2 regions of the Fructilactobacillus ixorae genome follow, and region 2 is predicted to be linked to the other one. Evidence: predicted binding sites of a transcription regulator. Region 2 holds the regulator's gene; the other holds the start of a gene.
What was found. The regulator HrcA, encoded in region 2, represses chaperone genes, less so after heat shock. The targets are predictions, from matches to a motif close to TTAGCACTCNNNNNNNNNGAGTGCTAA.

Region 1 (16,183 bases), 430 kb from region 2:
TTTTACGTGCCGAAAAAGTAACGAAAAATCCCAGAGCTTGGTTCAGGACCTGGGGTTTGTCAAGGTGGATGAGAAACCGGATTACTTTGACGATGGCGAAGCCGCCGTTGACTACCGGTTGCATTTAGATAAACGAAACTACTTAGCGGCCAACAATTTTGGACGTTAAATTAGAACGACAGAAGCGGTGAAAACATGGAAGCACAACCGAGTTTAATCCTCGCCTTTGAAACTAGTTGTGACGAAACTAGTGTGGCAGTTATTAAGGATGGTAACGAGATTTTAAGTAACGTGGTGGCAACCCAGATTAAGAGTCACCAACGGTTTGGTGGGGTCGTTCCCGAAGTGGCCAGTCGGCATCACATTGAACAAATTACGATTTGTTTGCAACAAGCCCTGGATGAAGCTCACGTCACGTACACGGACCTAACCGGAGTAGCAATTACATCCGGACCCGGGCTGGTTGGTTCATTATTAGTCGGCATTACGGCAGCAAAGGCTGTTGCCTGGGCGCACCAACTCCCCCTCATTCCGGTGAATCACCTTGCGGGTCACATTTACGCGACTAACTTTGTGCAGCCGGTGCACTTCCCCGCGCTAGCGCTGGTTGTGTCTGGCGGGCATACGGAATTGGTTTGGATGCCGGCTGAGGGTGAGTTTAAAATCATTGGGGAAACCCGTGATGATGCCGCTGGAGAGACTTATGATAAAATTGGGCGCGTGTTGGGGATTAATTACCCCGCCGGGCCGACCGTGGACCAGTGGGCGCACGCTGGTCACGAAACCTTCCAGTTTCCCCGTGCCATGATCAAAGAAGATAACCTTGACTTTAGTTTTAGTGGGTTAAAAAGTGCGTTTATTAATACGGTTCACCACGCGGACCAGGTTGGCACCTCGTTGAATAAACAGGATTTGGCCGCTAGTTTTCAAGCCGCGGTAATCGACGTGTTGGTCACAAAGACCACTGAAGCGTTGGCACAGTATCCGGCCCAGGAATTTATCTTAGCCGGTGGGGTAGCTGCAAACCAGGGGTTGCGGGCGGCACTCCAGGCAGCGGTTACTGCCAAGGGAGTTCCCTTTGTGATGGCTCCGCGCAAGCTGTGTGGCGATAACGCCGCGATGATTGGAGCGGCCGGCGCCATGTTGCAACGCCATGGTGCTCACGCGGATATGAGTTTGAATGCTGAGCCCGGGCTGGAATTTGAGTGGGAAGCAGCTGCTCCGCACTAATCGAAAGCCAATTTAGCCGCTGATAACAAGTTTTTTTAATTAGTAGTAACTAAAAATCCCGTCCCAACATGACCGTGCTGGGACGGGATTTTTTATGGTTCATCTAAGGCTTCTAGGTCTAAGCTTGCCGCTTCCCACTGGGATTCAACCGTTTGTTGGGTAGCTTGCAGTTCGTTTAACTGGGTTTGCAGTTCACTGCTCTTTGTAGCATCCTGATAATTTTCTGGTTTGGTCATGGCCGTTTGGACGCTTTGGATTTGCGTTTCGAGGTGACCCAGTTGGGTTTCTAGATCCTGAATGGTGCGGGCTAACTTTCGTTGCTGTCGTTGGATGTCCTTTTGACGTTGAAATTGCTGCTTTTGGTCGGAAACAGGGACAGTGGAAACGGGTTGCTGTGGCTGTTCATGCGCCGCAATTTCTGCTTCCTCCGCTTTTTTAGCCCGGTAATAATCGTAGTTACCCATATAGGTAGCTGAGCCCGTGGCGCTCAGTTCAACGATGTGGGTAGCCAACTTGTTGATGAAATACCGATCGTGAGAAACAAACAGAATTGTTCCCTGAAAGTCCAGGAGGGCTTTTTCTAAGACGTTAATGCTATCGACGTCGAGATGGTTAGTTGGTTCATCTAGGACTAAAAAGTTATCCTGTTCCATAGATAATTTGGTTAATAATAGGCGGGCCCGTTCGCCCCCTGAAAGATTGGCAACTCGTTTTTCCACTGCTGCACCACTGAAGAGAAAGCTCCCGAGGATGGAGCGGATGTCACCTTCGGGAGTGGTCGGGTAATCATCCCAGAGTTCGTGGAGCACGTCCTTTTCGGGATGCAGGCGAGCCTGTTGCTGGTCGTAATAGCCGATCTGGACTCCGGTTCCAAAGCGAATCGTACCCTGAAGTGGGGGCAGCTCCCCCACAATTGTTTTTAGTAAGGTTGATTTTCCCACCCCGTTGGGACCAAAGATGGCAACACGTTGTTGCCGTTTTAAGTGCAGGTTAATTGGGTAACTCAGCTCTTGGTGGTAGCCAATCCCGAGGTTTTCGACGTCTAAGACGACCTCCCCACTTTTGCGAGCGGGTTGAAAGTGAAAGCGAGCGGTGGCCCGTTGCCGACTGGGTTTTTCCACCCGGTCGAGCTTGGCGAGTTGTTTTTGCCGTGACTGGGCCCGTTTGGTAGTGGAGGCCCGCACCAGGTTTTTCTGGATAAACTCCTCATCTTTTTTAATTTGGTGTTGCTGTTTTTCGTATTTCTTAGCAGCCAGAGCCAACTGGTGTTCCTTTTCGGTTACAAAGAAACTGTAATTTCCGGCGTAGTCGGTTAACCGGCCGTGGTCTAATTCATAAATGCCCGTTACCGTCTGATCGAGAAAATAACGATCGTGAGAAATAATTAGAAACGCCCCGGCGTAGGACTTTAAAAAGTTTTCTAACCAGGCCGTCGTCTCCATATCAATGTGATTGGTCGGTTCATCCAGTAAGAGCAGGTCGGGCTTTTCGAGTAGCAGTTTAGCTAATGCTACGCGGGTCTGCTGGCCACCCGATAGTTCACTGATGGGGCGAGCTTGGTCGGCGGGGCTAAAGCCAAACGCACTCATAATGGTCCGAATCTCAGCGTGGTAGCCGTAGCCGTTGTTTCGCGTAAAGTCGGCTTGCAACTGGTCGTAAGTTTTGGAAACGGCGGCTAGTTGGGCCGGATCCTGGTTCACGGCCGGCTGACTCATCTGGTCTTCGAGTTGATGGAGCTTGGCTTCCATTTCCTGTAAGCCTTGAAACGGCAGCTCTAACTCGGCTTGAATCGTTCGGTCGGAATGAAGCCCTGTATTTTGGGGTAGGTAGCCAATCGATAAGTTTTGCTTAGTGGTTACGGTCCCAGAGCTAATCGTTTGGGGCTCAACCAACATTTTTAACAGGGTTGATTTTCCTGCGCCGTTTTGGCCGACTAACCCGAGATGACTGTGGTCATTAAGGGTTAAATTAAGATCCTCAAAGATTGCCACGCCATTAAATCGTTTGGTCAGGTGTTGTGCCTGTAAGATAATCATGGTGATTCCTCCTGTCGTCATCTTATCATATTTTTAGTCGTGATTAGGCCGGCTAGTTTGCACCGGTAGGGTAGACTGGAATGGGGAAAACCCGGATTTGTGGTTCGCGGAAGTTGGCTAGTACTAACCAAAAAATTCACAAACTTTTAGTTTGTGGTAGAATGGTAAAAGTGAAGGTACGACTAATTTTAAGGAGGAAACTAGCTAATGGCAGAAGTGAAAATTCCCCGTGCAACTGCAAAGCGCCTGCCGCTCTATTATCGCTATTTAAACATTTTACATGACGGGGGCAAAACACGGGTCTCATCGACTGAACTAGCTGATGCCATTCACGTGGATTCAGCGACCATTCGTCGGGATTTTTCCTACTTTGGGGCCCTTGGGAAACGAGGTTACGGGTATGACGTTGACAACCTATTAGAGTTTTTCAAGAACATCCTCCACCAAGACCGGCTGACCAACGTAGCTCTAGTGGGAGTCGGGAATCTTGGTCACGCCCTGTTGAACTTTAATTTCCATCAGGATAGCAACATTCGGATTTCCGCGGCGTTCGATGTGAATCCAAAGAACGTAAATACGATTCAGGGGGGTGTACCCATTTACCCGATGGATCAAATGATTAACCAGCTCCGGGATCAACAAATCAGTGTGGCGATTCTAACCGTTCCGGCGAAGGTGGCCCAAGACGTTGCTGATCAAGTTTCGGAAGCCGGGGTAAAGGGGATTTTAAACTTTACGTCTCGGCGCTTGGATGTTCCTGATGACATTCGGGTGCACAACGTGGATTTGACCAACGAATTGCAAACCCTCATTTACTTTATTGATCACTATGATGACACAACCGAGGAATAGGAGTTACTGATGCAGTAACTCTTTTTTTGAAACTAAATTCTTGCATTTTTATAGCAGGGGGATTATATTAATAATGTAATTAGCACTTGATGAGTTTGAGTGCTAAAAAGTTACTTTATTGGAGGGATTAAGATGTTACAACCAATTGGAGATCGGGTTATTATCGAAGTAGAAGATCAACCAGAAGAAACAGTGGGGGGGATTGTCCTCGCAGACAACGCGAAGGAAAAACCAACCCAAGGCAAGGTCATTGCTGTTGGAGCCGGACGGGTGCTTGACAGTGGCGAACGGGTCGCTCCAGTAGTTCAGGAAGGCGACAACGTGATGTTTGATAAATACGCCGGCACCAAGGTTAACTATGCAGGTCAAGAGTACTTGGTCATGCACGAAAATGACCTCTTAGCAATCGTAAAATAAGCGTAACAACGGAACACAAATAAAATCAACATGAGGTGATTAAAATGGCTAAAGAGCTTAAATTTTCAGATGACGCACGGAGCGCAATGCTCAAAGGTGTTGATAAATTAGCTGATACAGTTAAAACGACAATGGGGCCCAAGGGTCGTAACGTGGTTTTAGAAGAAACGGCTGGCGATCCAACCATTACTAACGATGGGGTAACGATTGCCAAGGCAATTAGTTTACCAGACCACTTTGAAAACATGGGAGCTAAGTTAGTTTCTGAAGTAGCTTCTAAGACGAACGATGTTGCTGGGGACGGAACCACTACTGCAACTGTTTTGACCCAAGCAATTGTCAAAGAAGGCATGAAGAACGTCACGGCCGGTGCTAACCCGGTTGGTGTACGGCGGGGAATTGAAAAAGCAACTCACGCCGCTGTGGACAGTTTACGGAAGATGAGTCACAAGGTTGAAAACAAAGACGACATTGCTCAAATTGCCTCCATTTCTTCCGCTAGTAAAGAAGTTGGAAGTTTGATTGCGGAAGCCATGGAAAAGGTTGGTAACGATGGGGTAATTACCATCGAAGACTCCAAGGGAGTGGAAACCAGCTTGGACGTGGTTGAAGGAATGGAATTTGATCGTGGTTACATGTCCCAATACATGGTTACTGATCAAGAAAAGATGGAAGCCGATCTCGATAATCCATACATCTTAATTACTGACAAAAAGATTAGCAACATGCAAGACATCATGCCCCTCTTACAATCAGTCGTTGAACAAGGTCGAGCACTGTTAATCATCGCCGATGACATTGGTGGTGAAGTATTGCCAACCTTGGTCTTGAACAAGATGCGAGGAACGTTTAACGTGGTTGCCGTGAAAGCCCCTGGCTTTGGTGACCGGCGGAAAGCCCAATTACAAGACATCGCCACGTTGACGGGCGCAACTGTCATTAGTGATGACTTAGGCTTTGACTTGAAAGATACGACCGTTGATCAACTTGGTCAAGCTAATAAAGTAAACGTTACGAAGGATAAGACAACCATCGTAGAAGGCAAGGGTGACAAAGAAGCCATTGCTAAGCGAGTTGCTGAAATTAAGGGTCAAATTTCAACGACTAACTCTGAATTTGATAAGGATAAGTTACAAGAACGGTTAGCTAAGTTAGCTGGTGGAGTAGCCGTTATCAAAGTTGGAGCTGCAACCGAAACGGAATTAAAAGAACGCAAGTACCGGATTGAAGACGCTTTGAATGCTACCCGGGCTGCTGTTGAAGAAGGGTTCGTTCCTGGTGGAGGCACTTCCTTCATCAACATTCTAGCTGATGTCGCTGCCGTTGATGCCGATGGCGACGAACAAACGGGAGTTGACATTGTGCGTCGGGCTCTGGAAGCTCCAGTTAAGCAAATTGCTGAAAACGCCGGAGTGGATGGCGCTGTAATCGTTGACCACTTGAAACAAGAAAAACCAGGAGTTGGTTACAACGCTGCTGATGGCAAGTATGAAGACATGATTGCCGCCGGAGTTGTGGACCCAACCAAGGTTAGCCGGTCAGCCTTACAAAACGCTGCTTCAGTTTCTTCATTGTTACTTACGACGGAAGCCGTAGTTGCTGAAGAACAAAAAGAAGACAGTAACGACAACCCAGGAATGCCGCAAGGAATGCCTGGAATGATGTAATTTAAATTACCAAATTAAAAGGGAAGTTTACGTAAGTAAACTTCCCTTTTGCTGTTGTCGCGAGCTGGGAGTCGGAGTATAGTAGCAGGTGTATTAAAATGCTAGGAAGCAAATTCAAGATATAGGAGTAAAGTTTCATGTGGCGATATTTAAAGCGTTTAATTATTGGCCGACCACTGAAAAGTACTGATGAAGCCGGGCAATCCCTGACGAAATTTAAGGGCTTGGCGCTCTTGTCGTCAGATGCCTTATCCTCAGTGGCCTACGGGACGGAACAAATTACGGTAGTCTTGATTACGTTATCGACCGCCGCCCTCATGTATCAAATGTGGGTTGCGTTGCTAGTGTTAGTGTTACTAGCAGCTATTACCCTGTCGTATCGTCAAATCATCTATGCTTATCCCTCTGGTGGGGGGGCGTACGTGGTTGCACGCACTAACTGGGGGGAAGGCGCTGGTCTAGTTGCCGGAGGCTCTCTGCTGGTTGACTACATGTTAACCGTGGCGGTTTCGACCACCTCTGGAACGGAAGCCATTACCTCTGCCATCCCGAGTCTCTATCACTATCAGGTGCCGATTGCGGTGCTAATCGTTCTATTTATCATGGTTTTGAACCTACGGGGAATGCGTGATTCAGCCGCGTTTCTGGTCATCCCGGTGTACTTCTTTATCCTAATGATTATTTTGATGATCATCATCGGTGGCTATAACATTCTGACCGGCAAAATTGCGTACCACGCGGCTGCTCCGCTGAATGCTTCGGTGAAGGGCATGACATTGCTGCTCTTCTTTAAAGCCCTTTCAGCCGGATCAGCATCCTTGACTGGAGTGGAAGCCATCAGTAACGCCGTTCCTAATTTTAAGCAGCCTAGTCGGAAAAATGCGGCGAATACGTTGGCATTGATGGCCATTATTTTGGCGATTTTCTTTGGTTCCATCACCTGCTTAAGTTACTACATGGGCATTATTCCCAACGTTAAGGATACCGTGTTGTCCCAAATCGGGAGCGGTGTCTTTGGCCACGGGTTCTTCTATTATATGTTGCAACTTGCGACGGCTCTAATTCTAGCGGTTGCTGCTAACACGGGATTCTCGGCCTTTCCAATCCTGGCCTACAACATGGCGAAGGATAAGTATTTACCGCACGCCTACCTGGATAAAGGGGATCGGCTCGGTTATTCTAACGGGATTATTTCATTGGCGATTGGAGCCATCACGTTGATTTTGATTTTCAACGGGAAGACCAATCTGTTGATTCCACTATATGCCGTCGGGGTGTTTGTTCCATTCACCCTGTCACAGTCAGGGATGATTGTGCACTGGTTCCATCATAAAGAAGGTTTCTGGCCGGGTAAGATGTTCATTAACCTAATTGGAGCTGGGATGTCCTTGATGCTGGTAGTCATCCTGTTTGCCCTCCGCTTTAGGGACGTTTGGCCGTACCTGATCATCATGCCGTTGATTTTGTACATGTTTTATCGGATTCACAACCACTATCAACAAGTGGCCCGTCAGTTGCGGATTGATAACAAGGATGCTGCGGCCCAGATTCGCAAGTACGATGGCTCAACGGTGATTGTGTTGGTAGGAAACGTGACGCAAGTTACCCGTCAGGCGATTAGCTATGCCACTTCGATTGCGAACCAGGTGGTTGCCGTCCACGTCTCCTTTAATTCTGATCCGGAGAGTGAAAAGAAAATTGAGGACCAGTTTAAGCATGAATATCCAGACATTCGGTTTGTTAACATTCACACTTCATACCGTTCCCTCAACGATCCGGTGCTCCGGTTCTGTGACGTAATTGCCCGTAAGGATGATGAGATTAACTACTCTACAACGGTGCTTGTCCCGCAATTTGTGCCTCGGCACCATTGGCAACAAGTCCTGCATAACCAAACGGGACTGCGGCTTCGAGCAGCGCTTAATTCGCGGCAAAACATCATTGTCTCAACCTATAACTATCACTTAAGTAATTAAAAAGCCCCACAAAAAAACCGTTCGGTTCGCCGAACGGTTTTTTATATGATTAATTTATAGGTGAACCAGGTTAGCAAAGAGGGGCACAACAATGTCCACCACGATTGAGATAATGACTACCGAAATGGCAGCCATGGAACCCTGCACTTCACCCAGTTGGAGAGCCTTCGCCGATCCTAACGTGTGCCCGGCTGTTCCCAGGCCTAGCCCCACACCGATTGGATTTTTGAGGTGGAAAATTTTAATTAACCAGTCCCCAATGGCGTAAATGATGACGGCGTTCAAAATGCAGGACATCGCGGTTACGGCAGGAATGCCGTGAATCCCAGCGGCAATTGGCATCGCCACGGCCGTGGTAGCCGCCTGCGGGAGCATGGAAGCAATCCCAGCGTTGTTAAGCCCGAGGAGCTTTGAGACAAAGTACATGATGACGACTGAAATGGTCAGCCCAATCACCAAGGCCAGGATGATTTCTATCCAGTACTTCTTCACAATGTCATTGCGTTTGAACAGGGGGATGGCAAAGGCAATCGTAGCGGGATACAAGAACCAGAAGATGATGTCACCACCTGGCTTGTAAAGGTTTTTGTAAACCCAGACGACGTCGAGATTAGTTACCTTGGCCAGTAACCAGAGCAAGAACACGCCTAGCACCATGCTGACAAAGAGCGGTTGGAAGAGGAAAAAGCCCTTGGTCTTTTTAAACAGCACCGTTCCGATTAGATAGACGACGAGCGAGAGAGCGATTCCAAACATCGGCGTCCCCAAGAATTTTAATAATTCAGCTTGCATATGTAACTACTCCTTTCCGGGAAAGAGGCGCTGGCGCAGCCAGATGAGGGCTGTGGCTACGAGGGCCACCGAAACTAGCATGACGACCGTTGAGATGATAATCATGACGATCATTTGGAGTCCCGAATGCCTCATGATGTTCAGGTCGGCTGCCAGTTGAATCCCAGAGGGAACAAAGAGAAAGGCCAAGATGCTAATCAAGAAGTTACCGACCTTTTCCACGTGAACAGGTTTGATCAGGCGGAAAGTAAGGAGGAGATACAGTAGGATTAACCCGATGACCGGTGCTGGAACCGGGAAATTTGCGGGAAACAGGGCCGAAATTAAGTAGGAAACAAATAAAATCACGGCATAAATCCCCATTTGCACTAAAATGGTGGCCGCTGGTTGTGCATCTTTAGATGACATGAAAAAACTCCCTTCAATTGTGATTTGTTTCACTACCATTATACCAAAGCCCCCGTGAAACGCAATTAGGCTTGCGGTCGTTTCACGGGTTGTTCGACGAATTGCGGTCCCGCGCTGTGGATGGTGACATTGCCTGCCAGGTAGTTAGTTAAAGCTGTTTGGAGGGGTTCCAATTGATCCTGGGCGACCGAAGTGGTGACGGTCACCTCCGTTTGAAAATCCACGTTTTGAATTTCAAGGTGATGGGTATTTAAAAAATAGGTTAATTGATCATAGTTTTTGTAACTCACGCTAATTTGCAAGCATTCGTGCTGGACGATGGCGACGATTCCGACGGCCGCAATGACTTGGGACGTGGCGTTACTGTAAGCCCGAATCAGCCCCCCAGCGCCAAGCTTAATGCCCCCAAAGTAACGGGTCACGACGACGGCAACGTCATGGAGGTGTTCCTGCTTAAGGACCTCTAAAATGGGAACTCCTGCCGTTCCGCGGGGTTCACCGTTATCACTTTCCCGTTGCACGTGGTCGTCTGCCCCAAGGAGGTAAGCAAAGCAATTGTGGGTGGCTTTTTTGTGCTCCGTTTGGATGCGGGTTAGAAAGTGCGCGGCTGCTGCCTCGCTCTGAACGCGGGCAACGTTAGCAATAAACTTAGATTTTTTAATTTCTAGGGTATGGGTGCCTGCGTGGGTGATGGTTAAAAATGGTTGTGTCATAAGAAGGCTCCTTTCCGTATCTCTGGTAGAGGTGAAGTTATGAATGAGCTTGATTTGGCGGGTCGATTAGTACCCGTGACTGCCGAGCAACAGCGGGAATGGGCCAGTGAGGCTAGGATTAAACTAACTCCCGCGTTGCAGGTATTATCCACTGTTATTCATTGTAACCGATGCCACAATGATTGTGAAAAGTCAGTCAGTCGGTTGCCGACCGGGGACTATTACTGTCGGAACTGTATTAACCTCGGTCGGCTCGACAGTTCCATGGCGCTAGCGACTAGGGCGGAACCAAATGCGTTTCAAGTTGAAAAGCCCCCGGTGTTAGCCTGGGCTGGCAAGTTAACCCCCGGCCAACAAAGCTGTGCAGCCCAGATTCAGCAGGGCTTTCAAACCCACCAATCCCAGTTATTGTGGGCGGTGACGGGGGCTGGTAAAACCGAGATTTCGTTTGTCGGGCTTGCCTGGGCACTGGAGCAGGGACTACGGGTTGCAATTGCATCGCCCCGGGTTGACGTTTGTTTAGAACTCTTTCCGCGCTACCAGGCGGCATTTCCCACCATTTCCATGGTGCTCTTGCATGGGCAACAGCAAACACCATACTCGTATCAGCAACTAACCATCTGTACGACCCACCAGTTACTGCGCTTTCAGGCCGCGTTCGATGTGTTAATCTTGGACGAAGTGGATGCGTTTCCCTATGCCGGTAATCCGACCTTGGCGATGGCCACCCAGCGTGCGGTGAAATCACAGGGCGCGTTACTATTAATGACGGCAACGCCCAGTCGCCGGTTACAACGGGAGTATCGGGGCCGCATTGCCTACTTACCGCGTCGGTTCCACGGCTTCCCGTTACCCCAACTGCGGTGGCGATTGGCTTACCGCTGGCGCCACCAGCTGGAACGGGGCTGCTTACCGGGGGTCTTAAAGCGGCTGGTGCAACAGAAGATGCAGGCCCAGCAACCCTTTTTGCTGTTTGTGCCCCGGATTCGCGATCTGGCGGTGATCGATGCCTACCTCACGAAGCGGTTTCAAGACCGAGGACAGTGGGAAACCGTGTACGCAGGCGATGAAGCGCGGCTTGCTAAGGTGAATAAAATGCGGCAACGGGAGGTTTTGTTTTTAGTGACTACGACCATTTTGGAACGGGGCGTGACCTTTCCTGGGATTGACGTGATTATTTTAGGAGGCGATGACCGAGTCTTTTCGGTGCCCTCACTCGTGCAAATGGCAGGCCGAGTTGGGCGGAAAGCTACTCGTCCAACGGGGACCGTGGATTGCATTGTGGCGGCCTACACCACCAATGTCATTCAAGCTAGGCACCAAATTGCCCAGATGAATCGGCGAGCGCAATCCCATGCGTGAGCAGTGTTTGTGGTGTGCGCAACCACTACAGCAGCAGTTACCAATTGCGTTTTTGCTTAGTTTTAGACCATATCAAGTTCCGGATTTATGTGCGAAGTGTGTTCGCCTGTTTGCACGACCAACTGGGCCCCAGTGTCCGCAATGTGGTCGGTTTCAAGCCACGACGAGTCGGTGCTCGGAATGTCAGTGGTGGAACCAAAGGATGGCAGTGCCGTTAGTAAACCAGGCGTTGTATCCGTATCACGGCTTAATGCAAACCTACCTGGAGCGGTATAAATTTCAGGGCGATTATGCGCTGCGTTCCTTGGTGAAGGCCGCGGTTGTACAGGTATGTCAAAGGGAACAGGAATTAATCGTTCCGATTCCACTAGCTCCCACGCAGCTAGCGGTGCGGAAGTTTAATCAGGTAACTGGATGGTTAACGGACGTTGCGTTCGTCTCCGCGCTCATGGCAAAGCCGAAATTGGTGAGCCAACATCAACAAACTCGCCAACAACGATTAGTGGGCTGGCAACCATTTGCGCTTAATCCGAGCACCGCAGCACAACTCCCGGGGACCCGAGTTTGCTTGGTCGATGACGTGTATACAACGGGACAAACTCTACACCAAGCCCAGCGGTTGCTTTTGGCAGCAGGGGTGCAGGGAGTTCGCAGTGTGACATTGGCCCGGTAATTAATTGTTATTTGAGTGAATATTAACTATAATAAAGGTTGAGTGTGAAATAGTGGCAAGCAAAAAGGAGATCCGGATTATGTTATCATTTAATGTTCGTGGCGATGACGTCGATGTTACCCCTGAGGTACGGCAAACAATTGAGCAGCAGGTCGAACAGCTTAATGCGGAACTAGCAGAGGGTGTCGATGCGGTAGCACACGTTAATTTAGTTGGATATCCGGATCAACTGATTAAGGCTGAAATTACGATTATCTTTCCGTTTTTATTACTTCGCGGAGAGGCAACTAGCAACCAGCTCAAGACGAGCGTTGCAAATGCGGTTGAGCAAATCATGGCACAAATCAAGCGCTACCGTACGAACGTTAACCACCATGCCGAACAAGTGGGTCACACGCCGCTATTTAAGCCGGAGGAGACGCCGGCGGTCACCCTTGATGTGGTTCGGAAAAAACGAATCCCGTTAAAGCAGCTGGATTCAGAAACTGCGATTTTACAAATGAACTTACTGAATCATGATTTTTACGTATACAAAGACATTAATAATGAAACGATTAACATCATTTACCGGCGTAACGATGGTCACTACGGTCAGATTACAACGGAAAGTTAATGTTTGGTAATCGAAGAGCTCTCAAAAACTTATTTTTGGGAGCTTTTCTTTTCTAAGCATAATTAAACTGATTTTAATTAAAGTGGGAAAATGTTAAAATTAAAAGTATGTAGACAACCGGTGACAAGAAATTCAAATGGAAACAATGAGGAGATTTAAAGCATGGCAACGAACGTATTAAAAAAATGGGTCGAAAGCGATAAGCGGCGCATCAAACAACTGGGCCAGCTTGCCGACCAAGTGAGCGCTTATTCAGAAGAATATCGCAACCTGAGTGATGCCGACTTACAGGCCAAAACCCCCGAATTCAAGGAACGCTACCAACAAGGGGCTAGTTTAGATGATTTACTGCCCGAAGCCTTTGCAGTCGTCCGGGAGGGGGCCCGCCGGGTCTTAGGTATGACCCCGTTCCGGGTACAAATCATGGGGGGGATTGTGCTCCATGAAGGAAACATTGCTGAAATGAAAACCGGGGAAGGAAAAACCCTGACGGCTACGATGCCGGTTTACCTGAATGCTTTATCAGGCAAAGGGGTCCACGTGGTGACGGTTAACGAGTATCTGTCGGCCCGGGATGCAGAACAGATGGGAGAATTATATAACTGGTTAGGACTCTCGGTCGGGGTGAATACCGCTGAAAAGAATCCAGAGGAAAAACGGGCTGCCTATAACGCTGACATTACGTACTCCACTAACAGTGAAATTGGCTTTGACTATCTGCGCGATAACATGGTGGTTTACAAAGAAGACCGGGTGCAACGCCCCTTAAACTTTGCGTTAGTTGATGAAGTAGATTCAATTCTAATTGATGAGGCGCGGACGCCGTTGATTATTTCTGGACAAGCCCAGGGGGCCAACGAACTGTATCGCCAGGCCGATCGCTTTGCCAAAACTCTGACGGCAAAGGATGATTTCAAGGTTGATTTGGAAACCAAGACGGTTTCGTTAACCGAACTGGGGATCCAAAAGGCCGATCAATTCTTCAACTTAAAGAACATTTATGACACTGATAACACGGCCTTGACCCACCACATTGACCAGGCCTTACGGGCTAACTACGTCATGGAACGGGATAAGGATTACGTGGTGAAGGACGACGAAGTGCTCATCGTGGACTCCTTTACCGGGCGGATTATGGAAGGTCGGCGGTTCTCGGATGGACTACACCAAGCCCTAGAAGCGAAGGAAGGCGTGACCATCCAAGAGGAAAGTAAGACGATGGCCAACATCACTTACCAAAACCTTTTCCGGCGGTATAGTAAGTTAGCCGGGATGACGGGAACGGCCAAGACCGAACAAGAAGAATTCCGGGAAATTTATAACATGAACGTGGTTAGCATTCCGACCAACAAGCCGGTGGTCCGGGTTGACGAATCAGATGTGTTATATCCCACCCTCCAATCTAAGTTTGATGCGGTGATTGCGAAGGTTAAAGCGCTCCACAAACGGGGACAACCGATCCTATTGGGAACCGTGGCAGTGGAAACTTCTGAATACCTCTCCAACCGCTTAGACCAAGAACACGTTCCCCACGTGGTCTTGAATGCCAAAAACCACGCTAAGGAAGCAGACATTGTGGCGAATGCCGGGCAAAAAGGCGCCGTTACGATTGCCACTAACATGGCCGGCCGGGGAACCGATATTAAACTTGGACCTGGGGTCGTTGGCGTTGGTGGACTTGCCGTCATCGGGACCGAACGGCATGAATCGCGGCGCATTGATAATCAACTGCGGGGCCGGGCCGGCCGGCAAGGAGACCCAGGTTACTCCCAGTTCTATCTGTCACTGGAAGATGATTTGATGCGGCGGTTTGGTTCGGAACGAATCAAGAACGTCCTAAACACCCTCAAAGTGGAAGACGACGATGCCGTCATCAGAAGTCGGATGATTACCAAACAGGTCGAATCTGCCCAAAAGCGGGTTGAAGGAAATAACTACGATTCGCGAAAAAACGTGTTGAAGTATGACAACGTGATGTCAGAACAACGAGACGTGATTTACGGCGAACGCAACCGGGTAATTGAAGAAGATCAGTCCCTGCGGTGGGTGATTATGCCAATGGTCGAACGCACGATTGACCGGATTGTTTCCCTGCATACCCAAGGGGACCCCAAGGATTGGCATTTGGATACGATTGTTGATTTTGCCGCTAGTTGTCTGGTAAGTCCCAATGAAATTAGTATTGACGACTTAGAAGGGAAGAGCGCAACGGAAATCAAGGATTACTTGACCCAGTTGGCCCGCAATGCCTACGACGAAAAAGCTCAACAATTTCCAGATCCGAGTCAGTTACTGGAATTTGAAAAGGTGGTTATTTTACGGGTGGTCGATGACCACTGGACAAATCACATTGATGCTATGGACCAACTACGAGAAGCGATTGGGCTTCGTGGTTACGGTCAATTAAACCCCCTCGTTGAATACCAACGGGAAGGGTTCCGGATGTTTGAAGAAATGGTTGCGGACATTGACTATGACGTTACCCGACTCTTTATGAAAGCAGAAATTCGACAAAACATTCAAAGATAACTAAAAGCGAAGGACTGCGGTTCTTCGTTTTTTCGAATCAAAGCCGATGCAAGCAAGGAGTAGATTTAGATGGAATTAAGTGTAGCAAAAGCCAAAGTGGCGAACATCAACGACGCCATTAGTAACTTTGGGAGGTCTCTTTGACCTCGATCAGTTGAACGAAGACATTAGTATTAACGAGGCAAAAATGGCTCAACCGGGTTTTTGGGATGACCAATCGGCGGCTAAAGCGGTGATTGAAACGACCAACCACTTGAAACAAAAGTACGATCGCTTTTGCGACTTACAGGAAGCAGCGGAGAATCTAGCGGTTAGTCTCGAGTTGTTGACGGAGGCAGATGATCCGGAGTTACACCAAGCCTTTGAACAGGACCTGGCCCAGACGGAACAAGACCTCGCAAACTACCAGTTAAACCTGCTTTTGAACGGGAAATACGATCACAACAACGCGCTTGTGGAAATTCATCCCGGAGCCGGGGGCACCGAAGCCGAGGACTGGGCGGAGATGCTCCTGCGGATGTATACCCGCTGGGCGGAACAAAACCACTTTCAAGTGGAGGTGGATGATTATCAACCGGGTGAAGTAGCTGGACTCAGTAGTGTGACGTTGACCGTGCGCGGAGAAAATGCCTACGGTTACTTACAAGCAGAAAAGGGGATTCACCGGCTAGTCCGGTTATCACCGTTTGATTCGGCTGGACGGCGCCACACGTCGTTTGCTTCGGTGGACGTGATGCCGGAACTCGATGACAGCGTGGAGGTTAACATTAATCCGGATGACCTCCGGGTTGATGTCTTTCGTTCCAGTGGAGCCGGGGGACAGCACATTAATAAAACGTCCTCCGCGGTTCGAATCACCCACTTGCCAACTGGAATTGTCACGGCCAGTCAGGCACAACGATCTCAACTTCAGAA
Region 2 (16,183 bases):
GATTCGGATTACCGGTCATCCCAGCCTGTGAAGACGCATTAATAATTTTTCCGGCGTGCTTGAGCCGTTTGAACATGGTCGCCGCCGCTTGAATTCCCCACACGGTGCCACCCACGTTAATCCGTTCTGCTTCTGCCAGCACTTCCGGGGTGACCTCTAAAATGGGCGTTGTGGGAGCAACCCCCGCGTTATTAATCATCACGTTCAAATCACCAAAGTGGTCATAGGCAGTTTGAACAGCTGCAAAAACCTCTTCCCGGTTGGCCACGTCAGCTTTGATTGCAAGGGCGTCTCCATGATCCTTTTGAATGATATGCGCTACGTTTTCCACCTTATCTAAGGTTCGACCGACGAGGGCCACTGCAAACCCATCGTGATGTAACCGCTTTGCAATGGCGGCACCAATTCCCTGACCGGCACCGGTAATTAAGGCAACTTTTTTCATCTTCTACTCCACTTTCTAAGCTTAAAAATTTAATTAACAAATCCCCTTTGATTATACTCCTAATTGTTCAACACTGCACAATAAAAATGAGCGCCATTTTCTACTGCCTGCTCATTCAAACCTAAACCAAAAAGCGCTTAGTAGTCTCCACCACTAAACGATTTTCGATTAAGATCCCAACAAGAATAGCATTACGAACGCTAGCAAGAGCAATGCTAAGCCAATTGTGATTACCAACTGCGAGCGGTGATCCCCTAATTGGGGAATCATCGGTTGGTTCGCCTGAGGCTGGTGCTGGTTAACTACAGGTTGTTTGAGCGACCGCATGTATGGTAACTTAATCACCCTTCCGGCAGCTGGAATCGTCACCGTAAATGGACTCTTGGGTTTAGCATATCCAGGTATATCGGGCAGAATATTTGGATCAATCGTGATGCAGTCCCCTGGTTTGCCAGAGAACTGCGGGAAGTTAATGCCTGGATGTGGAATCACGTTTCCATTCTGATCCACCGGTTGACTTGGCGTTTTTGGTTCTGCAGTGGGCGTGTACGGGATGTTAATCGGAGATCCGTTTGCCGGAATCGTCACCGTAAACGGTGCCGTCGGTTTATCGTAACCCGGAATATCCGGGAGATTCTTCGGATCAATCGTCACCTGTTCCCCTGGTTTCCCCGGGAATTGTGGGAAGTCGGTCCCAGAATGGGGAATCACGTTCCCATTTTGGTCCACTGGTTGACTCGGGGTTTCTGGTTCCGGTGTCGGCGTGTACGGAATGTCAATTGGGGTTCCTTCTGCTGGAATCGTCACCGTAAACGGTGCCGTCGGTTTATCGTAACCAGGAATATCCGGGAGGTTCTTCGGATCAATCGTCACCTGTTCCCCTGGTTTCCCCGGGAATTGTGGAAAGTCGGTCCCAGAATGGGGAATCACGTTCCCATTTTGGTCCACTGGTTGACTCGGGGTTTCTGGTTCCGGTGTCGGCGTGTACGGAATATCAATTGGGGTTCCTTCTGCCGGAATTGTCACCGTAAACGGTGCCGTCGGTTTATCGTAACCAGGAATATCAGGAAGGTTCTTCGGATCAATCGTCACCTGTTCGCCTGGTTTACCCGGGAATTGTGGAAAGTCGGTCCCAGAATGGGGAATCACGTTCCCATTCTGGTCCACCGGTTGACTCGGGGTTTCTAGTTCCGGTGTCGGTGTGTACGGAATGTCAATTGGGGTTCCTTCTGCCGGAATCGTCACCGTAAACGGTGCCGTCGGTTTATCGTAACCTGGAATATCAGGAAGGTTCTTCGGATCAATCGTCACCTGTTCGCCTGGTTTACCCGGGAATTGTGGAAAGTCGGTCCCAGAATGGGGAATCACGTTCCCATTCTGGTCCACCGGTTGACTCGGGGTTTCTGGTTCCGGTGTCGGTGTGTACGGAATGTCAATTGGGGTTCCTTCTGCCGGAATCGTCACCGTAAACGGTGCCGTCGGTTTATCGTAACCTGGAATATCCGGGAGGTTCTTCGGATCAATCGTAATTTGATCCCCTTCATTTCCGTTAACCGGTGGGAAATCAAATTTATTTTCACTAGGAGGAATAACCTCTCCATTCTTAGCATTCACTGGTTGCATTGGGGTCTTAGAATAAACACTAAAGTCTACCCCATCAATGTAGTTCCCATACGAAGGCGCTTTACTAGCGACACTCTTAAACCCGAAGTACGTCTCGGTTTGCCCCGCCGGAACTTCATAGTAACCATCATACCGCGTCCAAGTTCGATCAGGACTAGAGACTTGTCTAACCGCGCTATGGTTAGCTAACGTTCCGATGTTGATAGCCATGGTATCGGTTTGATCTCGACCAGCGTGGTATAGACTCCAGTGCATAATCGTTCCGGGGGTTGATTTAACTACTTGATATAATTCCCCAGTTTCATTGGCATTAATTTCCGCCCACTGATTACCAACGGCCGCCTTAAAATTATGGTACTTACCGCCGGTTCCGTTCATCATCTCAATATCATGATCGCTAGCGGTCGTTGACCACCCAGGGACCGTATCTTGTGAAGCGATGCTTACACTGTTTGCAGCCAAAACTGGATCTTCAAATGATCCATTGACAATGTGATCAGATATTTGATCCTGAGTCGTAGCAGCGCTAACGGCGGGGGTAGCCACCGAGTCAGCGTTCATCAGTTTTGGGTACGCCACTAACATCTGGGTTACCACAAACCCACTAAAGATAATTTTCCATTTGTACTTCATAAAACAGGACTCCGATAACTAAACTTATTAAGAAATCATTAACGCCCTCAGTATACCACAAAAAAATAATTATCATAATTTCAGGTTTACTATGTAATAAAATTTAATTGTGTCCTTTTAATTCGAAATCCAAATTACCATTGAAAATGGCCTAACGAAAAAACCACTGACTAGCATCCTAGTCAGTGGTTTTGTGCTTAATCGCCATTTTGTTCTGTATCAGATTGCAAGACTGTCATAAAGGCCGCCTGGGGAATCTCGACCTTTCCAACGGCCTTCATCCGCTTCTTACCTCGTTTCTGCTTCTCTAACAACTTAGCCCGCCGGTCGGGATCCCCGGTGTGAATCCGGGACGTTACATCTTTCCGGTAAGCTTTAATGTTCGTCCGGGCAATGATTTTGGATCCAATCGCAGCTTGAACTGGAATTTCAAAGTTTTGGCGCGGAATAATTTCCTTTAACTTGCGTACAATCTCGCGACTCCGATCCTCTGCAAACTGACGGTGCGCAATAAAACTCAGGGCGTCAACTTGATCCCCATTCAAGAGAATATCCACCTTTACTAGGTCACTAACTTGATAGCCATCCACTTCATAATCAAGGGAAGCGTAACCCTTCGTACTGGATTTTAACTTATCGAAAAAGTTAAAAATAATTTCTGACAGGGGCATCTGGTAAATAACGTTCACCCGAGCATCATCAAGATATTCCATGGTTACAAAGTTCCCTCGACGCGCCTGACAAAGTTTCATTACCGCCCCAACGTAGTCATTCGGTACCATAATCGTTGCTTTTACAGATGGTTCTTCAATGTTTTTAATCTTTGAAACATCCGGCATTTCGGCGGGATTTTCCACCTCAACCATGCCACCCCCATTTAGGTTTACGTGGTAGGTAACCGAAGGCGCCGTAGTGATTAAATCAAGGTTAAACTCGCGTTCCAAGCGTTCTTGCACCACATCCATGTGCAACAAGCCCAGAAAGCCACACCGAAAGCCAAAACCCAGGGCTTCAGAAACTTCTGGTTCAAATTCCAAGGACGCATCATTTAACTTAAGTTTTTCCAGGGCTTCACGTAAATCTTCAAACTTCGCGTTATCGGTTGGATAAAGCCCCGCGTAAACCATCGGAATCATTTCCCGATACCCGGGTAAAGCCTGGGCTGCCGGTTCGTCGACGTTCGTAATCGTATCTCCCACTCGGGTTTGGGTAATATCCTTAATGCTAGCGGTTAAATAACCAACGTCCCCCGCCATCAGGTAATCCCGCGGCAGTGGTTTGGGCGAGTTAACCCCTACCTCGGTCACTTCGTACTCGCTCCCGCTGTTCATCAACCGAATCCGGTCCCCCGCTTTAACGACTCCAGCAAAAATCCGGACGCTAAGCACCACGCCCCGATAATCATCATAAATGGAGTCAAAAACCAGCCCCTTTAAGGGCGCCTCGATTTCACCGGTTGGTGCCGGAATTTTCGCCACAATTTCTGCTAACAAGTGGTCAACGTTCAGCCCGGTCTTCGCACTAATTTCAACCGCATCGCTGGTATCTAGCCCAATCACAGCTTCGATTTCCTGTTTAACCCGATCTGGTTCGGCAGACGGTAAGTCAACCTTATTAATCACGGGCAGAATTTCTAGGTTGTCGTCTAGGGCTAGATAAACATTGGCAAGGGTTTGGGCCTGAATTCCCTGGGTCGCATCCACGACCAAAATGGCGCCCTCACAGGCAGCTAAACTACGTGAAACTTCATACGAAAAGTCAACGTGCCCCGGGGTATCAATTAGATGAAAGACATAATCAACCCCATCTTTTCCGTGGTACTTCAGTTGAACCGCATTCAACTTAATCGTAATCCCACGTTCCCGTTCCAAGTCCATGTTATCTAATAGTTGATCTTTCATCTCCCGTTTCGATACCGTGTCAGTTAACTCTAGAATGCGGTCAGCCAGGGTCGACTTCCCATGGTCAATATGGGCCACAATCGCAAAATTCCGAATCTTGCGTTGGGCAGTTTGCATTGCTTTATAATCCACGTTATTTCCCGCTTTCTTACTTCGATCGTTTTTTCTTAATTATACCAATGGGTTGCCGCAGAAACAAATAGAGCGAGACCACCATCTCGCTCTACTAGTTATTTTAATTTATCCTTTAACTTTTCAAAAAATCCTTTTTCAGGAATGGGATGTTCCCCACTCGCTTCCGCAAAGGCTTGCATCGCTAACTTTTGTTCTGGCGATAATTTCTTGGGGGTCACAACGGTTACGCGCACCATTTCATCACCCTTACTATCACTGTGCAATCGGGGGGCGCCTTTGCCCTTAAGCTTAAAGACGGTCCCGGTCTGGGTTCCCGCTGGAATCGTCAGTTTGCCATCACCATAAACGGTTTTGACGTCTACTTCATTTCCTAAAGCTGCATCCGCAAACGAAATTTCCTTGTTGTAGTAAATCGTGGAACCATCCCGGTGAAAGTCTTGACTTGGCAGCACCCGAAAGACTACAAACAGATCTCCGTAGGGTCCACCATTAAGGCCAGCATTTCCTTGGCCCTGTAGGCGCATCTGCTGTCCTTCTTCAACACCGGCTGGAACTTTGATTTCAACCTCGTGGTTTTCTTCTATCTTCCCAGTTCCACCACATTTTGGACATTTTTCCTTAATTAATTTCCCAGTTCCCTCACACTGCGGACAAGTGGTTTGGGTTTGCATTTGGCCCATGGGGGTGTTAACCGTCCGCGCAATTCGGCCAGACCCGTGACAATCCGGACAGGTTTCTGGGTGGGTCCCTGGTTTAGCCCCGTTACCATGACAATCCGGACATTCAGCCTCCCGGTGGTAACTAATTTTCGTTGTCTTTCCAAAAATTGCTTCATCAAAGGTCAACGTCATTTGGTACTGCAAATCTTCACCTTGTTGGGGGGCCGTTGGATCAGCTCGACGCCGACCTCCGCCCCCAAACAAATCACTAAAGATATCCGAAAAGTCCCCAAATCCAGCACCGCCAGCGCCATTAAAGCCGCCTCCGGCACTACCGCCAAAGCCTTGCGGACCATCTGCGGAACCATATTGATCGTAGTTTGCCCGTTTTTGCTGATCACTTAAAACTTCATAAGCCTCAGTGATTTCTTTAAACTTGGCTTCAGCTCCTGGCTCCTTATTAATATCCGGGTGATATTTTTTGGATAGGTGGCGATAGGCGTGGTTAATATCTTTTTCGGTCGCATCCTTTGAAACGCCTAAGACATCGTAATAATTTTTCGCTGCCATTATGATCCTCCTCGTTTGATTGCCCCGTTCTAAAACAAAAAGCCAAAGCGTTCACAATGGCTTTGGCTTTTTGATTACCCACCCATTTGGCAGGCAAGCTCCCACTGATTAGGAACTTAAAACGAGCTTAATTATTTTTGATCGTCGTCGTTTACTTCGTGAAAGTCACCATCAACGGTCTGATCATCGCCTTGCTTAGCTGAATCAGCATCTTTGCCAGCGCCAGCTTGTCCATCTTGAGCTTGTTGTTGGTAAAGTTTAACTGCAACTGCTTGTACCTTTTCATTCAAAGCATCTTTCTTAGCTTTCATGTCTTCAAGGTTGTTGTCAGCCTTCGCTTGCTTCAGTTCTTCTTCAGCATCTTTAACTTCTTTAATCTCTGCTTCAGAAACCTTGCCCTCAACGTCCTTCAAAGTCTTGTCAGTTTGGAAGATTAATTGGTCAACTTCGTTGTTCAAGTCAACTTCTTCTTTCTTCTTCTTGTCCGCTTCTTCGTTAGCTTGGGCTTCTTTCATCATCTTATCGATTTCTTCATCAGACAGACCATTGGAGTCCTTGATCGTAATCTTTTGTTCCTTACCAGTTCCTTTGTCCTTAGCAGAAACGTTTACAATCCCGTTTTTGTCAATATCAAAGGTAACTTCGATTTGGGGAACCCCACGCGGCGCAGCTGGAATATCAGTTAATTGGAACCGACCTAATGATTTGTTATCAGCAGCCATTGGCCGTTCACCTTGAAGAACATGGATATCAACGGCCGTTTGGTTATCAGCAGCAGTTGAGAAGGTTTGCGACTTCGAAGTTGGAATCGTCGTGTTCTTGTCAATCAACTTCGTCATCACTCCACCCATCGTTTCAATTCCAAGGGACAGTGGGGTAACATCCAACAGCACAACGTCTTTTACGTCTCCAGTCAGAACTCCACCTTGAATAGCAGCCCCTAAAGCCACCGCTTCATCAGGGTTAATGGAGTGGTTCGGGTTCTTACCCGTCCAGTTCTTAACGGCTTCTTGAACAGCAGGAATCCGTGTTGAACCACCGTTTAAGATTACTTCATCGATGTCACTTGTACTTAAACCAGCATCCTTCAATGCGTTTTCAAATGGAACCTTCGTTTTATCAACTAAGTCAGAAGTTAATTCATTGAACTTAGCCCGCGTTAAAGTGGTTTGCAAGTGCAATGGACCATTGTCATTAGAAGCAATGAACGGCAAACTAATTTCAGTTTGGTTAACCCCAGAAAGTTCCTTTTTAGCTTTTTCAGCTGCATCCTTCAAACGTTGTAAAGCCATCTTATCTTGGGATAAGTCAACGCCTTGTTCTTGTTTGAAGTTAGCAACTAACCAGTCAATGATCCGTTGGTCAAAGTCATCTCCACCAAGGTGTGTATCACCATTAGTCGAAAGAACTTGGAAAACTCCATCCCCTAATTCTAGGACCGAAACATCAAACGTTCCACCCCCTAAATCGTAAACCAGGATTTTTTCATCTTTATCCTGCTTGTCCAAACCATATGCCAAGGAAGCAGCCGTCGGTTCGTTGATGATCCGCTTAACATCTAATCCGGCAATCTTTCCGGCATCCTTAGTTGCTTGCCGTTGGGCATCATTAAAGTAAGCTGGAACGGTAATAACGGCTTCAGTAACCGTATCACCAAGGTAATCCTCAGCATAGCCCTTAATGTATTGCAAAATCATCGCTGAAATTTGTTGTGGCGTGTATTTCTTGCCGTCAATGTCAACTGTGTAGCCTTGTTCACCCATGTGACTCTTGATGGAACGAACCGTGTTCGGGTTTGTAATTTCTTGCCGCTTAGCAACTTCCCCAACTTGAGTTTCACCGTCTTTAAAAGCCACTACTGAAGGAGTAGTCCGCGACCCATCTGGGTTCGTAATGATTTTGGGTTTGCCACCTTCCATAACCGCTACAGCTGAGTTAGTGGTACCTAAGTCAATTCCAATAATTTTATTACTTGCCATTGTTGTCTCTCCTTTTATTTTTCTTTATTGTGCGACGATTACCATTGCCGGCCGAATAATTCGATCAGCTAGTCGGTAACCGGTTTGTAGCACCTGAACGACCGTATCAGCTGGATGCTCATCGCTAGCTGGGACGGTTTGCACTGCCTGGTGCACTTCAGGATCAAACTTAACTCCCACCTCATCAATCGCGTGGATGTCATTGTCGGTGAGCGCCTTTTGCAGGTGTTTAACCACCATCTCAATCCCAGTCTTTAACTGCCGCCCGCTTTCGTCGTCTACCTGCACGTTTAGTGCTCTGGTCAAGTCATCCAAAGCGGGTACAATGTCCTTAGCCAGTGCTTGTGAGCCATACTTAACCAACTCACTTTGTTCTTTTTGGTTCCGTTTTTGCATGTTTTGAAGCTCTGCTTGGGACCGTAAATAATCATTTTGGCTGTCATCCAACTGTTGCTGTAATTTATCAACTTCGGCCTGTAAAGCTTCGGTTGGCGCCGCCGCATCCGGTTGCGCTTGGTCTACTTGATTAGTAGCAGTTGGTTGGTCAGCTTGGGCTGCTTCGACAGCTGGCTGCTTTTTTTCTTTGGCCATGCTAACCCTCCTTTATTGGTCGTAGTCATGGTAATAACTACGAATTCTTGTTTGTAATTCATCACGAAACGCATCAACTAGCCCCATTACCCGGGGATAAAACATCCGGGTTGGACCAATTACCGCAATGCGACCAGTTCCATGTTCCCCAGCATCATAAGTTCCACTAATAATACTATAGTTTCGCCATAGATCGTTGGGCAATTCAAAGCCCAAGCGTACGGAAACATCCCGACCACTGGGCTGTAAAATTGTCGCCAAGTCAGCGGCGGAACTCAAAGATGAATAGAGGGGCTTCAAGTTAGCAAAGGCTTCGGCCCCCATCCCATGGAATAAATTACTCCGACCACTCACAAAGAACTGGTCATGCTGTAACTTACTAGCAACCATCATGAAGGCATCTACAATTTGCGTAAAGTCCGCCAAGGGCTGCCCACCATGGGCTACTTCATTTTCCAAGCTCCGGGTAACCACTGCTAACGGTTGATTCCGTAGGTGCTGGTTTAACCAAGCTTCCACTTTCGTACTACTACTTGGCGTCAACGCCGCTTCGGTTAGAAACGGTTGACTCTGCACTAAGCCACTTTTCATCATCATAATCGCCATAAAATTCAGGTGATTAATCTGAGTTAGACGAAACGACTCAACCACATCCTGAGATTGCAACGTGGGGGCAAAGGTTAGCGCCGTGTAATCAGTAATTTGTGATAACAAATCAGCTGACTGCTTCACGATGTCATCAATCTGTTTAACCGAATCATCTAACGTTTCCGTGATGTAGTCGCGTGCTTTCATTTCTAGTGGAATCGGTTCCGTCAGGTAATCAACATAGTAGCGATATCCTTTATAAGAGGGAACCCGTCCGGAAGAAGTGTGTACCTGTTCAATGAAATGATTGTGACTAAGCACACTCATTTCATTGCGAATGGTCGCAGAACTAACCTTAATCGGTAAATGATCGGCTAGATACTTTGAACCAACTGGTTCTCCGGTTTGTGAATATGCGTCAACGATGTGTTTCAAAATCAGATTTTGTCTCTCAGTGAGCATCTTCACCACCTCTTTTTAGCACTCTCAATCAACAAGTGCTAAGGTACATTTATACTGTACCAAGGATAACCATGCAGGTCAAGAATTACGCTCCAATTTAAAAAACTTTCTTGCTTCCTGCTCATCACGTCGTAGCTGGGTGACCAACGCTTCCGGGCCCTGGTATTTAACCTCGTTACGCGTCTTGGTTAAAAACTGAACCGCAACCTGCTTTCCATATAGATTCTGATTAAAATCGAACAAATGCACCTCTAAGGTCACCGGATTTTGATCACCAAAGGTCACGTTTTTACCAATCGAAGCCATGGCCGGATACCAGTGTTCGTTGATCTGCATCTTAACCAGGTAAACACCTAAAGCCGGCATCCGTTGTAGGTCGTCATATTGGACGTTTGCGGTCGGATAGCCGAGGGTCCGTCCCCGGGCTAACCCATGAACCACGGTTCCCGTAATTTGAAATGGACGTTGTAATAGCCGGTTCACGGTTTCAATGTGACCGGCACTAAGATTCCGCCGAATGCGGGTCGAACTGACCTTCTTCCCATCAACGGTAGTCGCTGGCACCGTCACCACCGTAAAGCGGTCCTGGGCGTAGTCAGTCAGATTATTCATGGCCGCCTCCCGCTCCCCGTAGGTATGATCAAAACCGGCGACCACTACCTGAGCCTGCATGCGAATAATAAAATTATCCACAAATTCTTGCGGGGTCTGCGCCTGAAAGGAATAGTCGTAGTTCACTTCGTAAACATAATCAACCCCTAAGGCTGCAAAGCGTTCGTACTTCGCTGTGGTTAGGGTTAGATAGCGCGCCTCGTCCCCGGTCAATTTTTGGTAAACTAGGGCGGGATGGTGATCATAAGTTAAGATTGCTAACGGTAAGTTCCGTTGCTCAGCCAGGTGCCGCGCTCTTTCGATGACCTGCTGATGTCCCTGGTGCACCCCGTCAAAAAAGCCCATTGCTAACACTACGGGAGTGGAAAACTGTACGTCAGGTGCGAGCGGATAGGTTAACTGCATAATCTGCATTAGTGATTACTCCAAACTAAACATTTTTTGTGGTTGATACTGGTGGTGCTTTTCATTGTAGTAGTATAACGCCTTATCTTCCCCATTATACCGTAAAACCACCTCTGCTTCAGTGCTGTTCAATTCACTGGGAGCGAGAAAGCCGCCGTGCTGAACTCGCTGCCACTGCTCGTTTGTCAGCTCAACCTGCGCAAAGGCCTGCAGTGCATGATCAATCGGATAAACTAGGTCCTCTAGGTGACCAGTTGCTTGAGCAGCAGCTAGGGTAGCAAAGGAAACCGTTTGTTGAATGTCAAAGCCACCGCTCGCCACCCGCGTGAGCTGGGACATGACGGCTGGAAGTCCAAATAGCCGACCGAAATCAACGGCCAGAGTGCGCACGTAGGTCCCTTTTCCGCAGTGAACCTCAAAAAAGATGGTTTGGGTGCCGGTTGCTTCGTCAACGATGGCTTCGCCAAGTTGGGTAAATTCCGTAACCTGCACGGTTCGTTGTGGACGCGTGACCGTTTCCCCCCGCCGAGCATAATCATACAAGCGGCGTCCGTTTACTTTCACCGCCGAATACATGGGTGGAATCTGGTGAATGGTTCCAACAAAGTGGTGTAACCCGTGTTTAATCTGGGCTTGCGTGAGCGGTTGAAAATGGGGTTGTTCTGCAATAATTTCTCCGTCAAGATCCTCCGTGGTTGTCGCAAAGCCAAGCGTAATTGACCCACGATAGGTCTTTCCCGATGCCATTAAGTAGTCAACCACCTTGGTCCCATTCCCAAGGCAAATCGGCAAGACCCCGTCGACACTGGGATCCAACGTCCCACTGTGCCCAACTTTTTTTTGGTGTACAATCTTACGCACCTGACTCACGCAATCAAAACTGGTGCTCCCTACCGGTTTATAGAGGGGAATAATCCCATTTACCATGTCATCACTCCTTACTAATTACTAACTACGCAAAAATGACTGAGAAAAAATTTCTCAGTCATTTTTTTATTGGCGTTTTAGGTTGTTTAGCAGCTGGTCAATTTTACTTCCGTACTCAATTGACTCATCGCGCTCAAAGTGAATTTCCGGTGTAACATAAATACTCAACCGATGTCCCAATTCACCCCGAATTAACCCCGTTGCCTTATCAAGACCCTGCTGAACCTTTTCTTGTTCAGCTGGGTCGCTAGATAAAATACTATAAAAGATCGTGGCCTGCTGTAAATCACCAGTTACTTTCACCCCCGTCACTGTAACTCCTTGAACCCGGGGATCCCGCACTCGTTTCAACAGGATATCGTCAACTTCTTTTTGAATTTCTTGTTGGAGCCGTCCAACTCGATATTGTTGTGCCATTGCTTTCCTCCTTACTTAGGAGCGACTTCTTTCATGTGGTAAGCTTCAATGACGTCACCAACCTTAATGTCATTGTAGTTAGCAATCGTCAACCCACATTCATGACCCTGTTTAACTTCTTTAACATCGTCTTTAAAGCGTTTCAAGCTCCCCAGTTCACCGTCGTACTTCACAACCCCATCGCGGACGAGCCGCACCTTACTGTCGTTGCGAACGTACCCATCACTGACCATGCCCCCAGCGATGGTTCCGACCGCCGAGGCCTTGTAAATCTGGCGCACTTCAATGCTTCCTGTAACCTCTTCGACGTAAGTAGGGTCAAGTTTCCCTTTCATCGCCGCGGTAACATCGTCAATCGCATTGTAAATTACTTGGTACAGCCGCACATCAATCTTATCCGTTTCGGCTTGGACCTTTGCCTGGGGAGTTGGCCGAACGTTAAATCCAATGATGATCGCGTTACTAGCCTTTGCTAGGGCAATATCACTTTCGTTAACCGCCCCCACGGAAGCATGAATAACGTTAACGTTAACACCTTCAACATCAATCTTCTTCAAGCTATCGGCTAACGCTTCTACTGAACCCTGCACGTCCGCTTTAATAATGACGTTAACCTGCTTCATGTCTTCTTGTTTCATGGAATCAAACAGGTTATCCAGGGTCACCCGGTTATTTTGCTTCCGCTCTTCAATCTGCGCTTCCTTGGCCCGTTCTTCTCCGGCCGCCCGCGCGGTTTTTTCGTCATTAAAGACGACAAAGCGGTCCCCAGCTTCTGGCACGGCGTTCAGCCCCGTAATTTCAACCGGAGTCGATGGCGTAGCCCCGTCTAATTCTTGCCCGGCTTCGTTCGTCATCGTCCGCACCCGACCAAAGGTATCACCAACCACAATTGGATCACCAGGATGGAGGGTTCCCTGTTGGACTAACAACGTTGCCACTGGACCCTTCCCACGGTCTAGCCGGGCTTCAACTACCGAGCCGGCTCCATTTTGCTTCGGGTTGGCCTGTAATTCCATCACATCGGCCTGTAATAAAATCATATTCAGCAGTTCATCCACGTTGGTTCCGTTTTTAGCTGAGATATCAACAAAGATGGTATCGCCACCATAATCTTCAGGAACTAACCCATAGGTCATTAATTGTTCCTTGACGTGGTTCGGGTTAGCGTTGGGACGGTCAATCTTGTTAACCGCCACGATAATGGGCGTGTTTGCTTCCTTAGCATGGTCGATTGCTTCAATGGTTTGGGGCATAACTCCGTCATCAGCAGCAACAACTAACACCGTAATGTCCGTGATGTTGGCCCCTCTGGCCCGCATTTCGGTAAAGGCAGCGTGGCCGGGCGTGTCCAAGAACGTAATTAAATGATCGTCTTGTTGTAACTGGTACGCCCCAATTGCCTGGGTAATTCCCCCGGCTTCTCCCGCCGTAATGTGCGAATGACGCAGGTAATCAAGCAGAGTCGTCTTCCCGTGGTCAACGTGACCCATAATCGTCACTACTGGGGGACGCGGTGCTTGATAACTCGTGTTATTTTCCTCTTCTTCAAAGAACTTATCGATATCAGAAACGTTGACATGTTCTTTTTCTTGGGCTTTAATCCCGTAATCTTCAGCCAGTAATTCAATGGCATCTTTATCAAGTGACTGGTTTTGGTTAACCATCATGCCCAACATAAATAACTTCTTGATGATTTCGGCTGGTTCGCGGTGCAAAATCTTTCCCAGATCCTGAGCGTTCATCCCATCTTCATAGACCAAAACTTCTGGTAACGGCCGATTTTTCCGAACCGTTGGCGCCTTTTTCTTGTGGTTTTGCCGAATCCGTTGGTTTTTCGAGTACATATTCGCAAACCGGTTGTTACGATTATTACGGCGCTTCTTCTTGTTTTTATTATTATTGCTGTTGTTGTTTCGATTTAAACTACCACCGAATTTACCAGCACCTGCTTTAGCTTTCGCCGTAGTTGTTTGCTTCCCAGCTGGTTTAGCGGTACGGGCTGGCTGCTTTGGAGTTCCCGGCTTCGACTTTCCTTGATTGATCGCTTTATCGTGATTAGCATGCGTAGGTTTGTTCGGTTTCGTTGTTGCAGCGGCCTGGTGGTGTTCGGGACGCTTACCAGTTGCTCGCGCTGGTTGGCTCTGTTTGGAAGCTGAGGCTTGCTTGTTACTCGTTGCCTGGGATTTCCCGTTTTTAGTCATTGCACCTCGTACCGTCTTTTCCTGGGCTGCATCTAACGATGACATGTGGTTTTTCACACTAATCCCATTTGCTTGTGCTACCCCCAGTACTTTTTTACTGGGAACGTTTAATTCTTTTGCTAGTTCATAGATTCTTTTTTTGGCCATGAAACCACGCTCCTTACTTGTTTATCTCATTTAATTTCCTCGCAAAGCCTTGATCTGTAATTCCAATGATTGTTCGTGGTTGTCCAATCGCCGCACTTAATTCGGCTTTGGTTAACTGGTGGTTCACGGGAACGGTATAAAAGCGACTTTTATCCAAAAAGCGCTTCGCAGTCGCTGTTCCAGCGTCACTGGCTAAGAATAAAAATTGAACTCGATGACTCCGAATTCCACTTAAAACCAGTGCCTCTCCGGTAACTATTTTACCAGCTCGCCGGGCAATTCCCAACAAATTAAGCGTTTGCTTATAATTGGTCATTTTGCATCAATTCCCGTCTAGCTTGGATGTGATCAACGTACGCAATTAGCTGGTCATAGAACGCCGGATCCAGAGTGACGGAAAAAACCTGCTCTAGCATTTTGGCATCCCGCGCCTGTTTGACTGCGTCAACATCAATCCGCACATACGCACCGCGGCCCGCCTTTTTCCCGGTTGGATCTAGGCTAACGTTCATTTCCTTATCGCGCACGATGCGGACCAAATCCTTTTTCGGAAACATTGCTCCGGAAATGACGTCCTTGCGCATCGGAATCTTTCTCTGCCTTTTCAAGTTCGCTCCACTCCTTTGCTGTGTTGTGCCGTTACTAGTCGGTTACTTCACTTTCATCGTCGCTAACCGAAGCAGGTTCAACATCTGCTTGCTCCTGATCGTTCATCTCAGACTCTGCCTTAATATCAATGCGGTAGCCAGTGAGCCGAGCTGCCAGGCGGGCATTTTGACCCCGCTTCCCGATTGCTAGCGACAACTGATCATCGGGAACGACCACGGTACAAGCTTTGTCTTCTCCGTCTTTGAAGATTACATCTACCACCTCAGCCGGATTTAAAGCGTTGGCAATGTATTGGGCCGGATCTTCATCCCACTGGACGATATCCATGTTTTCGCCTCCGAGTTCGTTCACAATGTCTTGCACGCGTTGCCCCCGGGGCCCCACCGTGGTCCCTACCGGATCAACGTTTGCTTCGTTTGATTTAACGGCTACCTTCGACCGGTCGCCGGCTTCCCGAGCAATCGACACAATTTCCACGATGCCGTCGTAAACTTCTGGCACTTCCTGTTCAAACAACCGTTTTAACAGTCCGGGAGCCGTCCGACTAACAAACACCTGGGGTCCCTTCGCGGCATCGTCAACGTTCGTAACGTAAACCTTGAGCTTATCTTGCGGCCGATAATTTTCATTCGGCATTTGATCGTTATGCCCCATGGCAGCTTCAACCCCGTCTAAGTTTAGATAGACAAACCGATTGTCCTGACGTTCCACTTCAGCAGTGACCAGTTCATCCTGATACTTGCTGTATTTGTCATACACGTTTTGGCGTTCCGCCTCTCGTACCCGTTGCATAATCACCTGTTTGGCAGTTTGAGCTGCAATTCGACCGAAGTTCTTGGGGGTTACCTTAAATTTAATTTCATCCCCCAGTTCATACCCCCGGTTAATTTGGAGGGCTTCATCTAAACTCACTTCAAGGCGGGGGTCCACCACCGTTTCAACGACCTTTTTAACGGCATAAACATTGATGTTTCCCTGTCGTTCATCAAACTCAACGTCTACGTTTTGCGCCTGGTCATAATTTCGTTTGTAAGCTGAGATTAACGCCGCTTCCAAGGCTTCAATCACAACTTCCTTTTTGACCCCTTTTTCGCGTTCTAATTCATCGAGCGCTGTCACCAGTTCTTTACTCATTGTGCTGCTTCCTCCTGTTTAAAATTTAATTGCCAAGCGGGCGGTTGAGATTAGCTTCCGCGGAATCTCGACTTCGTGATCCCGTTGCTTGTCTGTTACCTGAATGGTTAAAGTGGTTTCATTTAACTGGGTTAAAGTACCCTCA

Region 1: a site for HrcA is predicted at 4,198-4,224, ahead of groES (co-chaperone GroES). Genes of this name have one in related genera too.

Annotation. Positions count from the first base shown of each region.
Region 1 covers NZ_CP097478.1:369,055-385,237, forward strand. The annotation lists gene M8332_RS01775 (GNAT family N-acetyltransferase) at 1-169, shown strand, start outside; gene tsaD (tRNA (adenosine(37)-N6)-threonylcarbamoyltransferase complex transferase subunit TsaD) at 196-1,230, shown strand; gene M8332_RS01785 (ABC-F family ATP-binding cassette domain-containing protein) at 1,323-3,266, opposite strand; gene M8332_RS01790 (redox-sensing transcriptional repressor Rex) at 3,474-4,118, shown strand; gene groES (co-chaperone GroES) at 4,251-4,535, shown strand; gene groL (chaperonin GroEL) at 4,580-6,202, shown strand; gene M8332_RS01805 (APC family permease) at 6,340-8,178, shown strand; gene lrgB (antiholin-like protein LrgB) at 8,233-8,970, opposite strand; gene M8332_RS01815 (CidA/LrgA family protein) at 8,977-9,378, opposite strand; gene M8332_RS01820 (YigZ family protein) at 9,444-10,091, opposite strand; gene M8332_RS01825 (helicase-related protein) at 10,131-11,453, shown strand; gene M8332_RS01830 (ComF family protein) at 11,446-12,126, shown strand; gene M8332_RS01835 (ribosome hibernation promotion factor) at 12,206-12,739, shown strand; gene secA (preprotein translocase subunit SecA) at 12,902-15,268, shown strand; one part of gene prfB (peptide chain release factor 2) at 15,338-15,409, shown strand; one part of gene prfB (peptide chain release factor 2) at 15,411-16,183, shown strand, end outside.
Region 2 covers NZ_CP097478.1:801,888-818,070, forward strand. The annotation lists gene M8332_RS03920 ((S)-acetoin forming diacetyl reductase) at 1-445, opposite strand, end outside; gene M8332_RS03925 (DUF5978 domain-containing protein) at 614-2,701, opposite strand; gene lepA (translation elongation factor 4) at 2,899-4,719, opposite strand; gene dnaJ (molecular chaperone DnaJ) at 4,833-5,966, opposite strand; gene dnaK (molecular chaperone DnaK) at 6,098-7,945, opposite strand; gene grpE (nucleotide exchange factor GrpE) at 7,970-8,536, opposite strand; gene hrcA (heat-inducible transcriptional repressor HrcA) at 8,549-9,586, opposite strand; gene ribF (riboflavin biosynthesis protein RibF) at 9,665-10,612, opposite strand; gene truB (tRNA pseudouridine(55) synthase TruB) at 10,619-11,530, opposite strand; gene rbfA (30S ribosome-binding factor RbfA) at 11,597-11,947, opposite strand; gene infB (translation initiation factor IF-2) at 11,959-14,295, opposite strand; gene M8332_RS03975 (L7Ae/L30e/S12e/Gadd45 family ribosomal protein) at 14,309-14,611, opposite strand; gene rnpM (RNase P modulator RnpM) at 14,598-14,879, opposite strand; gene nusA (transcription termination factor NusA) at 14,938-16,038, opposite strand; gene rimP (ribosome maturation factor RimP) at 16,057-16,183, opposite strand, start outside.